DNA from 2 places in the Paenibacillus puldeungensis genome. Region 1 is predicted to be linked to the other one. Evidence: riboswitches for the same ligand, from Rfam matches in the RefSeq annotation. Region 1 holds a riboswitch; the other holds the start of a gene.
The links. A riboswitch is a leader RNA that binds a small molecule or an ion and turns the genes downstream of it on or off. The one in region 1 is predicted to bind cyclic di-AMP.
Positions count from the first base shown of each region.

Region 1 (7,652 bases):
TGGTGAGATTGAAGGACAAGGTCCGGTTCTTGTTGATTTCTGGGCACCATGGTGCGGTCCTTGCAAAATGATCGCTCCGATTTTAGAGGAACTCTCGACAGAAGTTGGGGATTCCGTAAAAATTGCGAAGCTCAACGTAGATGATAATCCGGAAACGGCTTCCCGTTTTGGGGTTATGAGTATTCCTACGCTAATCCTGTTCAAGGACGGCCAGCCGGTGGATAAAATCGTCGGCCTGAATTCCAAGGATACCTTGAAAAATCTGATCGCTAAACATCAATAAGTCAGGCAACGAGGTGCGCAGTGATCTGCCGCTTTAATAACGCCTCCGGTTTTTTCCGGGGGCGTTTTCTATGTAGAATGATGTAAACTATTCCGTAGGGGGAGGAGGGATAGAGTTATGGATTCATTTATGAACGAGATTCAGGAGCAGGAGAAGGCGCTGGAGAACATTCGGCATAAGCTGGCGTTGCTGCCGGATCTTCCGGGCTGCTACCTGATGAAGAACAAGGAAGACAAGATCATTTACGTCGGAAAAGCGAAAATACTAAAAAACCGGGTTCGTTCCTATTTTACAGGCAGCCATGATGGAAAAACGCAGCGGCTGGTGTCTGAAATCCGCGATTTTGAATATATCGTGACCGGAAGCAATATGGAAGCGCTCATTCTGGAGTGCAACCTGATTAAAAAACATTCTCCACGGTTTAATGTTCTACTTAAGGATGATAAGACTTATCCGTATATTAAAATTACCAATGAACCGCATCCACGGCTGGAAGTAACCCGTCGGGTGCTTAAAGATAAGGCCAAATATTTTGGGCCATACCCGAACGCCTATGCCGCCCAGCAGACGAAGAAGCTGCTTGACCGCATGTATCCGCTGCGTAAATGCAACGTTATGCCGAAAGAGGTATGCCTTTATTATCACATGGGTCAATGTCTCGCACCATGTGTTCAGGAAGTACCCCAGGCATCGTATGATGCGATGATCCAGGAGATCACTTCTTTTTTGAGCGGCGGGCATGAGGAGATCAAAAAAGAGCTTCAGCGCAAAATGATGGAGGCGGCTGAGGAGCTCCAGTTTGAGCGAGCCAAGGAGCTGCGGGATCAAATAATCAATATTGATGCGCTGATGGAGAAGCAGAAAATTACGACGAAGGATGCGAAAAACCGCGACGTCTTTGGCTTCTCAGTCGATAAAGGCTGGATGTGTGTGCAAATTCTGTACATGCGTCAGGGCAAAATGATTGAACGGCACGCATCCGTCTTTCCGTTCTATGGTGATGCGTACAGTGATTTTCTGTCGTATGTGGCGCAGTATTATAGTGAAAATCCGGCGCTGCCGCAGGAAATTTTGCTTCCCGAAATGGAGGAAGAAGGCGAAATGCTTGACTCCGTCTCCGGAGCGGCTGCGTTGCAGCAATGGCTTGGCGTGAAGACGCTCGTGCCTCAGCGTGGACTTAAGAAGCAGATGATCACAATGGCCGAGGAGAATGCTCGTGTGTCGCTTAACGAGAAGTTTCAGCTCATTGAACGCAATGAAGAGCGGACTTCAAAGGCCTCGGAAAATTTAGGCCGGGCCATTGGCTTGTCCTCACTCTCCCGGATTGAGGCGTTTGACAACTCGAATATTCAGGGGACGAATCCGGTATCGGCGATGGTCGTTTTTATCGAAGGCAAGCCCGCTAAGAAAGAGTACCGGAAATATAAAGTCCGGACCGTTCAAGGCCCGGACGATTACGAGACGATGCGTGAGGTCATTCGTCGCCGGTATGAACGGGTGCTGAAGGAGAACCTACCGATGCCCGATCTCATCGTAGTCGACGGAGGGAAGGGGCAAATCTCTGCAGCAACCGATGTGTTGGAGAACGAGCTTGGCCTCTACATTCCGGTATGCGGCCTCGTAAAGGATGCCAAGCATAAGACGGCACAGCTGATGGCATTTGATCCTCCGGCGCCGATTCATTTGGCTCGGGATAGCCAGGAGTTTTATTTGCTACAGCGGATCCAAGACGAGGTTCACCGCTTCGCCATTTCATTTCACCGCGAGCAGCGGGGCAAATCGATGGTTGCTTCTCGTCTGGACGCCATTCCTGGGATCGGCGAGAAACGCCGGAAGGCACTGCTTAAACATTTCGGCTCGCTCAAAAAAATAAAAGAGGCCTCCGTCGAAGACTTTCGGCCTCTTTCGATTGGTGATAAGCTAGCCCGCGAAATTATAAATGCCCTTCGGGATGAGGAAGAGGTTGAGGAGTCGTGATTAACGGCTCCTCTCTTTTTAGCGGAAACGGTTCCTTCCGTTCCTTCCCTGGCGGGTTGAACAGATAGATGATATAGGCGACGATCGCTGGCAGAGCGATATAGAATATCCCGGCACCAATGTTGAGCGCCCCGCCCATAAACATCAGACTCAAAGCCATCAGAATGCTATCGAAAATGACGTGCGAGAAGACGACAGCCATAAATCCGTATCGTAAAAAAATGAAGCTGAACAAAAGCCCAATAAAGGTCAGTTCAATCGGTCTGGAAATGACCGGGTATATCGGATAAAGCGTATGACCGAAAGCCCAGATTAACGTCGTCAGGAGACTCGCGACGAATGTGCTACGGAATATTTTTTTCAGCATCGGTATCCCGAACAGTCGGTAAACGGCTTCCTCTCCGATCCCGGCCACCCAAGCCAGCAGAGGGAGTAGTAACGGGTAATACATATTGTAAGGCGATTGTGTAGCATCTGTTGTTGACCACGTATGAATGGTTTTGTCCAGCACAATGTAAATGATGGACTGAACACCGAGCAAAATGAGGGCCCAAGCGTATCCTTGGCCCATGGAAGTGAGCACTTGGCGACCGTAGCCTGGCTCCTTGGCCCGAGCCCATAAGCGCAGCTCACTTTTCCGCCACAGCCCGTCTCCACCGACGAGTGAGAAATAGACGGAGGCGGCGAGGAATAGCGTTACCAGACCTTGAAAGATTAGTGCGAACATGATAACACCGGTCTCCGTGCTCTCCGATTGGAAGGCCGGGAGCATATTGATCGTTCCTGCCATGGAAAGAATGAAATAGACGGAGGCTAGGAATATACCTCTTTTAAAGGAGGTATGCATTCTAGTCAGAGCGCTGTATACTATAGCCAAAATGCCAAGCACGAGCGTAAACAGAGCATATCCTCCAAAGGTGAGCCAGTTAGCAATTTTGGTCTGTCCCTTTACATAATCCGTATGTGACTGTGGCACCGAAAAGGAGCTTTCCAGCGAGGAGACCGCGCCGTATTCATAATGCAATTTGATCTGAGCCTGGGATTCTCCTACTTTGGATCCGGGTACATGATACAGGAGACCGACGTCTCCTTCTTTGGATGCCAGTTCCAGTTGATCGCTTTGGAACCCGAATGCTTTTAGGTAAGGTTCGGCGAGCTTTTCCTTTTCCGCGAGGGTCATGTCCCCTTCCCAAGAACGTAAAGAAGCTTCGGTTTCGCTACCATATTTCAGCATCATTTGTTTATTGGCCGTGCTGGCTGAAGCGACTTTCTCAAATCGGACGACTTGGCCGGTCGTCATATGTACGTCAACGTTAAGCTGGTTTAATACCGCATCCGGGTGGGTAAAATGAACACGAAAAACGTCGTAAGGAAATTTTTTCTCATATTTCTTCGAAAATGATGCCAGCAGGTCCTCTTTGGTTAAATAACCATAAAGATCTGAATTGGTCTCGTAAGTAACTAGTGCCTGCTCCTGCCCGTCTAATTTCATTTGTAATACGGATTGAGCGAATTTTATCGCTTCATTTCTGGCTTGCTGCTTGGAGATGACCTTGTTTGATTGGTCCATTTCCAGTGTTTCAGAAGCCGTTGATGGAAATACTTGTACAAACAAGAAAATAATCAGTCCGAGAGCGGCCAGCACCCAGATCGATTTTTGATTTAGGATGCGACCGAATGGTTTCGTGGAAGAATTCATTTCCAAAGAACTCCTTTAATAATAATTTGTTTGAAATCGCATGAATTGTTTCCAAGTGCGTCAAAGTAAAGATAACACAGCGTTAAAACCTTCGCCATAGCAGAAGGGAAAATCTTGTAAAGGCGCAATAACATCTGCCAGCCTTAGCATGACTCAGATTTAAAGCGAACTTAAAGATTGTTTCGCTGCTTTTAGCCAATTTTACAGCTTTTTCATGGAAATACAACTTTGTAGTGGAAGTGAATAAGGATTATAATCCATTTGACGAAAATGAAATGAAAATTTATGAAAAAAAGAATATCGGCCGAATTTCAATTTGAAAACGGGGGAACCGATTTTTTGGGGGTGAATTTCGCGTAAACTTGCGGCTACTTGCCACAACCAGCGAATAGGGCAACTGTGCATGTCCGAATCCGGCAGCTAACCTCGTAGGCCTTTGCAACAGGAGCCAAACACCGAAAGGCATTGGAAATCCAGTGCTTTTTTTCTTTTGTTCTTTTTTAACTACAACGATGAGGTGAATATGTTGTTCTTCAAAAAAATCAGCTTATCTCCGCCACAAATTTTGGTGATGGGATTTGCGCTTATTATTTTGCTGGGTTCGGTTTTGCTGATGCTCCCGATTTCCAGCACAAAGGGAACGACGTTGCCTTTTGTTGATGCACTGTTTACGGCCACTTCAGCTACTTGCGTTACGGGCTTGGTCGTTCGCGACACCGGCACCTATTTCTCCACGTTTGGGCAAGTTGTCATTGTCATGTTAATACAGGTGGGCGGTCTCGGCTTCATGACCATGGCAACGTTGTTCTCACTCGTTTTGAAACGCAAAATATCGCTTAGAGACCGTTTACTCCTCCAAGAGGCGATGAACCAAAACACGATGGAGGGTATCGTAAGATTAATTCGAAAGGTATTGATGTATTCCCTCGTTATTGAATCCTGCGCGGCCCTAATCTTTGCCATCCGCTGGTCATTTGATATGCCGATTGGGAGGGCGTTGTATTACGGTGTATGGCATGCGGTGTCTATGTTTAACAATGCGGGGTTCGATTTATTCGGAGAATATAGGAGCCTGACGCAATATGTCGCTGATCCCATCGTCAACTTTGTTGCCATGTTCCTGATTGTATCTGGTGGCATCGGGTTTATTGTATTATCTGACATCATTGAATTTCGGCGACATCGCAGATTTTCGCTACATTCCAAAGTCGTACTATCTATGACTTCCGCTCTGATTTTGATCGGCGCGATTGTCATTTTCATATTTGAATTCACGAATCCTAGAACGCTTGAACCACTGGGTTGGAGCGGGAAAATTTGGAGCTCCTTCTTTCAATCGGTTACGCCAAGAACGGCGGGAGCCAATACGCTCGATATCGGTGCATTGCGCCAGGCAACCCAATTTTTCATCATTATTCTGATGTTTATCGGGGCTTCGCCTAGCTCTACCGGGGGCGGGATCAAAACAACGACATTTACGATTCTCGTTGGCGCGGTGGCTTCCATGATTCGTGGACGCTCCGACCTTGTGCTGTTTCGTTACCGGCTTACTCAAGAACGGATCTTCAAGGCAATCACACTTACGATGTTATCCTTGTTCCTGGTCATTGCGGTGGCCATGGTGCTGTCAACGACGGAGGATGCAAGCTTCCTTAGCATTTTGTTTGAAACGACCTCTGCGTTTGGTACCGTCGGTCTAACGATGGGGTTAACCGGAAAACTGACAGTGATCGGTAAAATTATTATTAGCCTCACCATGTTCGCCGGACGGCTCGGACCGCTGACGCTGGCTTATGCGCTTGGACCGAAGAAGGGTAAAGAATTATATCGCCACCCGGAAGGCAAAATGATTATAGGATAAGGGGATTAACCAAACGATGAAAACACAGCAGTTTGTAGTGATCGGACTTGGGCGTTTTGGCTCAAGTTTGGCACTGGAGCTCATGGATCTTGGCTATGAGGTCCTAGGCATTGACCGGAATGAGGAGCTGGTCGACGAAATGAGCGATCATCTGACGCATGCTGTCGTAGCGGATGCAACGGATGAGGAAGTCTTGAAATCGCTAGGTGTTCGCAACTTTGATTGCGGGGTAGTAGCAATTGGTAATGACATCCAAATGAGCATCCTCGCCGCTATTTTGCTTAAAGACCTAGGAATTAAAACCGTGGTGGCCAAGGCCATATCTGTTCTGCACGGGCGAGCGCTGGAGAAGCTTGGCGTAGACCGGGTTATTTTTCCAGAGAGGGATATGGGAGTTCGGGTTGCTCACCAGCTGGTAACCCCCAATTTGGTGGATTATATTGAACTGTCCAAGGAATACAGCATTGTGGAAATGAAAGTGCCTGCCTGTCTAGACCAGAAGAGTGTTGGTGAACTGAACCCTCGAGCTCGTTTCGGCTGCAGTATCGTGGCTATTCATCGGAATAATGGAATCCTTGTCGCTCCTACTGCAATGGACCAACTGAATACCGGTGATATTATGGTTATCATCGGCTCGAAAAAGAACATTGAGGAGTTCGAAGAAGTAGTTAACGAATAACAGTGACCAACAGTTGGAGTGTGACATCAATGGAATCGTCTGTAACAGACTCGATTCATCACTTTTTAATACTAGTATTGTTTGTCATAAGTGTCGGGATGGTGTCCGGCAAGCTGGCCAGCAAGCTGAAGCTTCCCGATGTGGCGGTATATATTGCTGTTGGGATGCTGCTGGGACCTGGTCTGAATCTAATTCACGAATCCAGCGGCTCCCTCATCAACCAATTGATTTTAACCGTTGGTTCTGCACTGATTTTGTTTGATGGCGGCCGGAATTTACGGCTTAGCGGGCTGCGTAAAGTGTGGATTACGCTATCGCTGCTTAGTGTGCCCGGGGTGCTGATCTCAACGTTAGTTGTCGGTGCCGGAGTTCACTTTTTGTTTGGCGTGGATTGGATCTTTTCCTTTCTTGCTGCTGCGGTTATTGCTTCGACAGACCCCGCATCGATTATTCCGGTGTTTAAACAAGTTAAAATCAAGGAGCAGGTACGCGAAACCGTGGAAAGTGAGTCGGCTTTCAACGACGCTACCGGATCGATCTTGACCTTCGCTCTGCTGGCTGCAGTGGTAGGAGGAGGCTCGCTGGATTTTGGGGCGATGACGGGTGATTTTCTAAAAACGGCGCTTGGCGGGATTCTCACCGGGATTGTGATTGCGGGGATTTTAACCTTTTTTGCCGGACATGCCCGTCACGGATTTTTACGCGATTACGCGACCATCGTGATGATTGTTTGCGCTTTGTCTTCCTACCTGATCGGGGATTTGCTCCATGTCAGCGGATTTATGGCGACTTTTGTGGCTGGTGTGATTTGGGGAAATGCTGAGACATTTGGACTTTCCCTGAAGGAGAATCACCTTGAAATCAGCTCGTTCGCCGAGAATATGACGGTGATGATGCGGATGCTGATCTTCGTTCTGCTCGGCAGTCAAGTGAATTTTGGAACGCTTGGACAGTATTTCTGGCAAAGTCTCGGAGCCGTGCTCGTATTGATGTTCGTCGCCCGGCCGCTTACGATTTTGCTGTGCGCTTGGCCGGACCGCAAGGTGAAATGGACATGGCGAGAACTGTTGTTCATGTGCTGGGTACGCGAGACTGGAGTTATTCCTGCAGCGTTATCAGGTATGATCGCAGGAATGGGTATCGCTAACGCCAA
Region 1 covers NZ_JBHTLM010000014.1:15,670-23,321, reverse strand. The annotation lists gene trxA (thioredoxin) at 1-283, shown strand, start outside; gene uvrC (excinuclease ABC subunit UvrC) at 401-2,260, shown strand; gene ACFQ3W_RS17730 (CPBP family intramembrane glutamic endopeptidase) at 2,217-3,959, opposite strand; cyclic di-AMP (ydaO/yuaA leader) riboswitch at 4,252-4,409, shown strand; gene ACFQ3W_RS17725 (TrkH family potassium uptake protein) at 4,483-5,820, shown strand; gene ACFQ3W_RS17720 (potassium channel family protein) at 5,837-6,499, shown strand; gene ACFQ3W_RS17715 (cation:proton antiporter) at 6,529-7,652, shown strand, end outside.

Region 2 (7,652 bases), on a different contig from region 1:
TTTGTCACCGGAACGGCCCTTCATGTGGAAGGCGGACATATTCTCACCTAATCTTCTTTCCTGGAAATCAACATGATCAACAAAGAACGCAGGCAAAAAAGCGCAAGTCTAAGGGTTTGAACCCTTGCGACTTGCGCTTTTTTTCTATTTATTCAAATGGAACGGGATCGTCGAAATCACGATATCTTTCCGGAACAGCAGCATTGTACGGATGACGACAGCGGTCTGATTGTGAAGCAGCGCATGCCACCATCTTTTTACGATAAATTGCGGGATTAGGATTGTAATCATGCCGCCTGGTTCTTTCTTATCGATGTTGTCGATATATTTCATCAGCGGCCACAATACGGTCCGGTAAGGCGATCGAAGAATAACGAGCGGGACGCTGGGGTTCCATTTCTCCCACTTTTCTCTCAGTAAAGCAGCCTGTTTGTCATCGCTGTTTACAGATATGGCTACTACATCATCCGAAATACCTCTCGCATAGGATACCGATTGAGCAACCACCTTGCTGATTCCCGAAATTGGAATAATGACTTTGGTATGCATGGCTAAAGGCTGCACACTATAATCGACCTGAAGCTGTTTGGCAATCGCACTGTAATGACGATGGATTGCATAAAACAGCAATACCAGCAGCGGAATGGCCAAGGTAACCATCCAGGCGCCCTCAGTAAACTTAGCGATAACCGTAATGACCAATACGGCTCCGGTCACCAGTGTTCCAATACCAGTAACGATTACCGTCCACTTCGTGCTAGGAATTTCTTTCTTGAGAAAAGCCCGTACCATACCAAATTGGGCAATGGTAAAGGAGAGGAATACGCCTACCGCATACAGTGGAATCATATCATGGGTATTAGCTTGATAGATCACAATGACCAGAACGGCCATCGTACTAAGCAGGAATATCCCGTTCGAAAAAACGAGCCGTGCTCCCCGAAGTGCAAGCGACCGCGGCAAAAACTTGTCTTGTGCGATAATCGAGGTGAGCTGCGGAAAGCCGGCAAAACTCGTATTCGCAGCCAAAAACAAGATGAGCGTTGTAGCGATCTGAACCAAATAATAAATCGGCCCGCGGCCCATTACATGTTCCGTTAGCTGAGACAGAATCGTCTGGTGCTCCATCGGAGCAATGCCAAACGCAAACGTCAGCAGCGTAATTCCCATAAACATCGTGCCCAAAATGACAGCCATCCAAATCATCGTGATCCCGGCATTGCGAGTTGAGGGTGAGCGAAAAGACGGAACTCCGTTGCTAATCGCTTCTACGCCGGTTAAAGCAGAGCACCCTGAAGCAAAAGCACGAAGAACAAGCAGGATCATCGCGAAAGTGCCTATATGGGTTGAACCTGATTGGGCTGAAGAGATCGATGCCGTGTGATACCCCTGCCAACCCTCATGCAAAACTTGAAAGCCTCCGACGACGAGAACGAGCAGAACAGAAAATATAAATAAATAAGTTGGATAAGCAAATACGGTGGCCGATTCGCGAATGCCGCGTAAATTAAGTACCATTAATATAAGCGTTAGAACAACAGCGATTTCTACCTTCCAATGGATCAGTGAAGGAAATGCGGCTACCAATGCCGCAACCCCGGAGCTGATACTAACGGCTACCGTCAGAACATAGTCGATCATCAGCGCTGCGCCGGAAACAAGGCTCGAAGGCGTATTCAAATGCTCTTTAGCAACGACATACGCTCCCCCGCCGGATGGAAACGAATGAACAATCTGACGATATGATAACGTGACAACTAACAGCAGCAATAGAATGCAAAGGCCGATCGGTACGGAATACGTAAGTGCAGATACACCTATCAAAGCGAGCACCAGCAAAATTTCTTCCGTTGCATAAGCCACAGAGGAAAGCGCATCCGATGAGAAAATAGCTAGTGCTTTCCACTTCGGCAATCGCTCCTGGGTCAGCTGTTTCGTACGAAGCGGAGAACCGATCAACCAGCGTTTTATGGAATTCATCATAGGTAGTACACCTTGCCTTCTCTTTCTTAAATGTAGGAAACTTTCTGAAAAAAATTACAAAAAAGGCCGCAGGAAAGTGGGAACTTCCCGCGGCCTTCTCTTAATCAAGAGACGGTAACGTTAATTCCTTCTTTCGGACGCTTACGAGGTTAGCTGACGGATTCGGGCACGAAAGCAGCCCTACGCTTTGGTGTGCAAAGCGATTCACCCCTGAAGGCAAGCGGTCGGCTTGGCCTTCCTGGTTTCCCCGTTTCTGGTTACAGAATTCAGCGATAAAGGGTTGATATTTAATTCACTTCATGAATAATACTCTTGACGAAAACCGGAGTAAAGGTTGAAAAATAGGTAATAATCCACGCAGTTCCGTCGTTTCATGTAAACGAAGCGCTTACAACGACAACGATCTTTTGTTACCTCATATTTACTGGCCTTATCGTTTATAAGGAGACTTTTACCTTGTGCCAAAAAAAGAAAGGCTGTCCAATGTCATTTTGCATGGCACCGAACAGCCCGAGATCTGAAGAACTAAAGTTATATATTATAGCGATTCTTTAATAACACGTTTGTAGAACAAGACAGATAACAACCCGAAAATCGAATACAAGGCCGTATACACCAGCATAACGATAAACATAGGGGCCCAAAGCTCCGATCCGAATAGGAACCAGCCCGATTTGACGGCAAAGTAACTATGGGAGAGACCAACAACGAGGGGAATGCCGAAGTTGAACACCTGCTTAAATTGCACGCCGCGGATTAAGTTGCCCTGTGTAAAGCCGAGCTTCCGAAGGATCGTATAGCTTGGCTTTTCCTCCTCCCCTTCGTCCATTTGTTTGAAATACAATATACACCCTGAGGTAATGAGAAAGGTCAACCCGAGGAAACCGACGACAAACATAATCATGCCCATCATCTGCTTCTGACCGGAAATAATGTCCGATTGGGAAGTATATCCTCCCTTCTGCTCAAAATTCATGTCTTTATATATTTGGTTAGCATGTTCAAGCATGTTTGAGTCCACAATATCTATCCCGACATAAGAATGAGAATTCTGTTGGATATCCGGATCCTTATCTTTGGCCAACTGTTCGAATACCTTCTCATCGACAATCGCCGTCAGCAGTCCGCCTGAAAAATACGAGGAGACCACGGGATCCTTGCTTAAACCGATCAAACGTTGCTCTATGGACTCATGCTTACCCTTAAGCTCCACTTCCCCCGTGCTTTTCAGAGACTTGAGCATCTTCACCGCATCGCTATATCCGGTAAATTTGGTCTCATCCGGCGACACGTCTACACCCTCAACCGATTTCTCGCTAACGACCGGCATAGTCATGATTCCCTTGCTTTTTCCAATTTTGTCTACATCGGCGATATGAGAAAAATCGGCTTTCACCATGATGACGTCTCTGCGCGTCTGTTTATACACAATGTTTTTCTTCTGAAGGGCCTTGGTAAATTTCGTGATATCCTCATCTTCAAGCAGCGAGAAATGATTCGGCACAATTTCCTTGGCCGACTTGTCTACCGAATAATAAGCAATGTAGCTTAAGGAAAGCAAGCCGATCGCCAGCGCCGATACGGTGGTAATGATCGTTAACAGCAGAGCGTTCGATTTCATCCGAAACATGATCGATGACAGCGAAAGCACCTCGTTCAGCGACAAATAACCGCCTTTGCTTTTGCGAATCGCATTAAAAATCAAGCTGACTGAGCCTTTATAGAACAGATAGGTTCCGAGAATAACCGACCCTAGAATCATAGACATCACGAGAAAAAGCTCCTCGGTCTTTACAAATTGCCCCCCGAACAGCTTGGTGGACAAATAATAGCCGAACAGGATGAGAACGATCCCGAACAGACCCATAACAATTTCGACGACAGGCATCTTCCGGATTTTATTCTCAGTCGATGAGGTCACCCGGAATAGGGACAGGATCGTCTGTCTCTTGATAAACGTGTAGTTCATCAGCATAATAAGCAAGTAAACCGCCGCAAAAACGATCACAGTCTGAAGCAAAGCTCGTGTTGAAAAGTTTAAAGAGGCCTGGGCATCCACGTCCATCACTTTAAACAGAATCATCAGAAGCAACCGTGAGCAGGAAAAACCAACGAAGATGCCGACCAGCATCGAACCAAAGTACAATATTAGATTTTCGCTGCTTAAAATCCGAAAAATCTTACCTTTGGTCAAGCCGATCAATTGAAACAGTCCGATTTCCTTACTGCGCCGCTTAATAAAAATATTGTTAGCGTACAGCAGGAAGATCGCAACAATTACTACCAGCAGTACGGAAGCGGTAGCCATACCGGCCGCACCTTTCACCGAGCCCTTGATCTCATCCATCGCCGGATCATACTGCAGTGTAACAAAAGCAAAGTATAAAGCGACACTGAAGATCAGTGCAAAGACGTATAAGTAGTAGTTTTTAATATTTTTCTTCAAATTGCGAAGGATCAGGTAGTTAATATTCATTCCTGGACACCACCCAGCACGCCTTGGGTTTTCATGATGTCGTTAAAGAAGGCTTGTCTGGTTTCCTCGCCTTTATTGAGCTGCGTGAAAATCTGTCCGTCCTTGATAAAAACCACTCTGCTGCAATAGCTGGCGGCCACCGGATCATGCGTTACCATGATGATCGTTGACGAGATCTTCCGGTTCAGTTCACTTAGTTTGTTCAGCAAATCGGAGGCCGATTTTGAATCCAGCGCCCCCGTCGGCTCATCTGCAAAAATGATGCTGGGGTCATGTATGAAAGCACGCGCGGCTGATGTCCGCTGCTTTTGTCCCCCGGAAATCTCATTCGGATACTTATCTTTGATATCAAAGATACCCAGCTCCATCGCCACCAATTGAAACTTCTGATTGGCTTCTTTCTTGGAAACCTTTTTGATGGAGAGCGGCAGCAGGACATTTTCCTTCACCGTCAGCGTGTCAAGCAGATTATATTCCTGAAAAATAAAGCCTAAATGGTGCTTCCGGAATTCAGCGAGTTCCTTCTCCTTCAGACCGGTAAATTCTTTGCCTTCGATCTTAATGCTGCCCAAGCTGACTTTATCGATCGAGGAGAGTACGTTCAGCAGCGTCGTTTTCCCGGAGCCGGAGGCGCCCATAATACTGACGAATTCGCCTTTTTCCACCCGAAGGTCGATCCCTTTGAGCACTTCCTGTCTATTGAATTTGTTGCCATAGCTTTTATGAATTTGACTAGCTTCGAGTATAGCCAATTTTCTCACTCCTTTAGGTTATGCTCCTATCATAAACGAGGCGGCGCGCCTTTTCCTTCGATTCGCCGAACAAACATAAGAAGCATGTGACAATGTTGTCACATGCTTCCCGTAATGCGGACGAAATCATTGCTTTTCGGAAAAATTAACGTGAAGGTTGTACCCACGCTGGGCTTGGATTCCACCTCAATGCATATGGACAAGGAATCGGCCACCTTTTTAGTCAAGTAGAGACCCATGCCGGTAGCGGCAGAATCCTTATGTAGCGTCGTAGACGTAAAGCCTTTGTCAAAAATCCGGGACAAATCCTTCGGATCAATCCCCCTTCCAAAGTCCTGAACGCTAAGCCACGCCTGCCCGTTCCTTTCGCCGCTTTCGATCATAATATCGGACGCACTGCTGTATTTTACGGCGTTCGTCAGCAGCTGCCTGAGAATGAAACCGAGCCATTTCGCGTCCGTGAGCACCTCTTTGATAGGGAGGTTGACCTCAAAGCCAATGCCTTTGTGTATACACCAGGATCTGAGCGCTTTGATCTCCTTGTTCACGATAGGCTCAAGCTCAGTCATCTCGATAAACAAGTCATTTTCAATATACGGAATCCGCCTTTGATGCAGCTGCTGATCCAGCAGCAAATGAATCCGGAGCCATTCGTACATAAGCTGTGACTTCAGCGTTTCATCGCCCAGCCGATCGATCATGAGCTGCATCGTCGTCAGCGGTGTCTTCACCTCGTGAATCCAAGACATCAGGTCGTCTTTTTCCTCTTCAATCCGGGCCAAATGCAGGGAGGATTCCCGCTTGTACCTTCCCGTTTGCGTGTTCAGCATGTCCATCACAATCTCTTCAAACGGGCTTCCCGCGCTTGCTATGGAAGCGAGATCATAGGTATCGTCCCAGGAAAGCAGGCTCTTGTAAAACCTCGTTTCCTTTTGGTACCGAACAAACAGGAACGCCGCAAAAAGAAGCGTCGACAAGAACACGATATATAAAAGTGCACCGAACGGAATCGAATTATCGATGTAGGCGGTAAACAAAACCAGGAGCTGAAGAACTACAAAGAACAAAATCCAGCTTAGGCGTTCTCTCAAAAATTTGTAGATCATATGGCGTTAGCCTCTTCCGTAGCCATATAGCCTTGTCCGACCTTGGTTTCAATATAAGAACCGAGGCCGATGTTTTCCAGCTTTTTACGGAGCCGGTTGACGTTGACCGTCAAAGTGTTGTCGCTGACGAAGTGCTCGTTGTCCCACAGACTCTTCATCAGCTCCTCCCTGCTCACAATTTGATTTTTCCGTTCAATGAGCATTTTCAGGATAAACATTTCATTTTTTGTGAGTTCAATCGTTCCGCTGTCGTTCGCAACGGTATTCTTCACATACTCGACGGTCGCCTCGCGCCATGTTCTAAGCTCCACCCGCTCCGTGTTGTAATTGTAAACCCGGCGGAGCGTTGCCTGAATCTTGGCGATCAGCACGTCAAAGTGGAACGGCTTCTGCACAAAATCGTCCGCTCCTAGTTGCATCGACATGATCATATCACTCGGGTGATCACGCGACGACAGGAAGATAATCGGCACATTGGAGTGGGAGCGAATCATTCTGCACCAATGAAAGCCGTCGTATTTGGGCAATTGTATATCGATTACGACCAAATCTGGCCTAATTTCTGTAAACTCCTGAAGCACTCTGCTGAAATCCTGTACTCCGTACACATCATAAGACCACTGGAGCAACCGGACCTTCACTTCATCAAACAAGGTCATATCGTCTTCGATCAGCATGATTTTAAACAAGGGAAAAGTCACCACACTTTATGTATTGGGTAATTTGCTTGTTGCGGTACACCTTCCCAGTGTATAAGAAAATAGGTGGATGTGCTATATAAACAGTTACTCACTTAGTAATGCACGAAGCACCGTAGCCCAGGATCTAACATTGCATTTTCGCCCTATAGATTCACTTAATAAATGTACTCTTCACTCTATCCGACTTCAAAAAATAAGGAATCCAAATGGCGCATGAAATTAACGATTTGACTAGGTTCCTCATGGCAGCTGTTCCACTCCCCGCTTCTCTAGCAAGAGGAATTTGAAATAGAAGCAGCGTATCTATGATTTCAGCCAGCAAGCTGACACTTAATAATACAATCATGAGACGTGGCAATGCTGATTTCTTTCTGTAAAGCATTATCAGTATGTATAGACTAAACAGGAGCAGCAAGGAGTTGCAAACCACTTCGAAAATAAGCGTAGGCCCCCATAATGGATGATAAAACATCGATTCTTCTGAGGTTAATACATTCCATGTTTCTGAAATATAATCAGGCGATAAATATGCAAACAACTGAATGATTAAAGAGAGAATCGACGCGTATAGACTGATCTGCACGAGGATTAACCATCCTCCTAAACCCGAAACATCCAATGTTCGATAATCGAT
Region 2 covers NZ_JBHTLM010000016.1:26,770-34,421, forward strand. The annotation lists gene ACFQ3W_RS19015 (SDR family oxidoreductase) at 1-51, shown strand, start outside; gene ACFQ3W_RS19020 (APC family permease) at 145-1,980, opposite strand; cyclic di-AMP (ydaO/yuaA leader) riboswitch at 2,107-2,265, opposite strand; gene ACFQ3W_RS19025 (FtsX-like permease family protein) at 2,522-4,459, opposite strand; gene ACFQ3W_RS19030 (ABC transporter ATP-binding protein) at 4,456-5,211, opposite strand; gene ACFQ3W_RS19035 (sensor histidine kinase) at 5,310-6,317, opposite strand; gene ACFQ3W_RS19040 (response regulator transcription factor) at 6,314-7,006, opposite strand; gene ACFQ3W_RS19045 (DUF2569 domain-containing protein) at 7,170-7,652, opposite strand, start outside.
Region 2: it holds a riboswitch for cyclic di-AMP, as region 1 does, so the genes downstream of both, ACFQ3W_RS19020 (APC family permease) here and ACFQ3W_RS17725 (TrkH family potassium uptake protein) in region 1, are expected to answer to the same signal.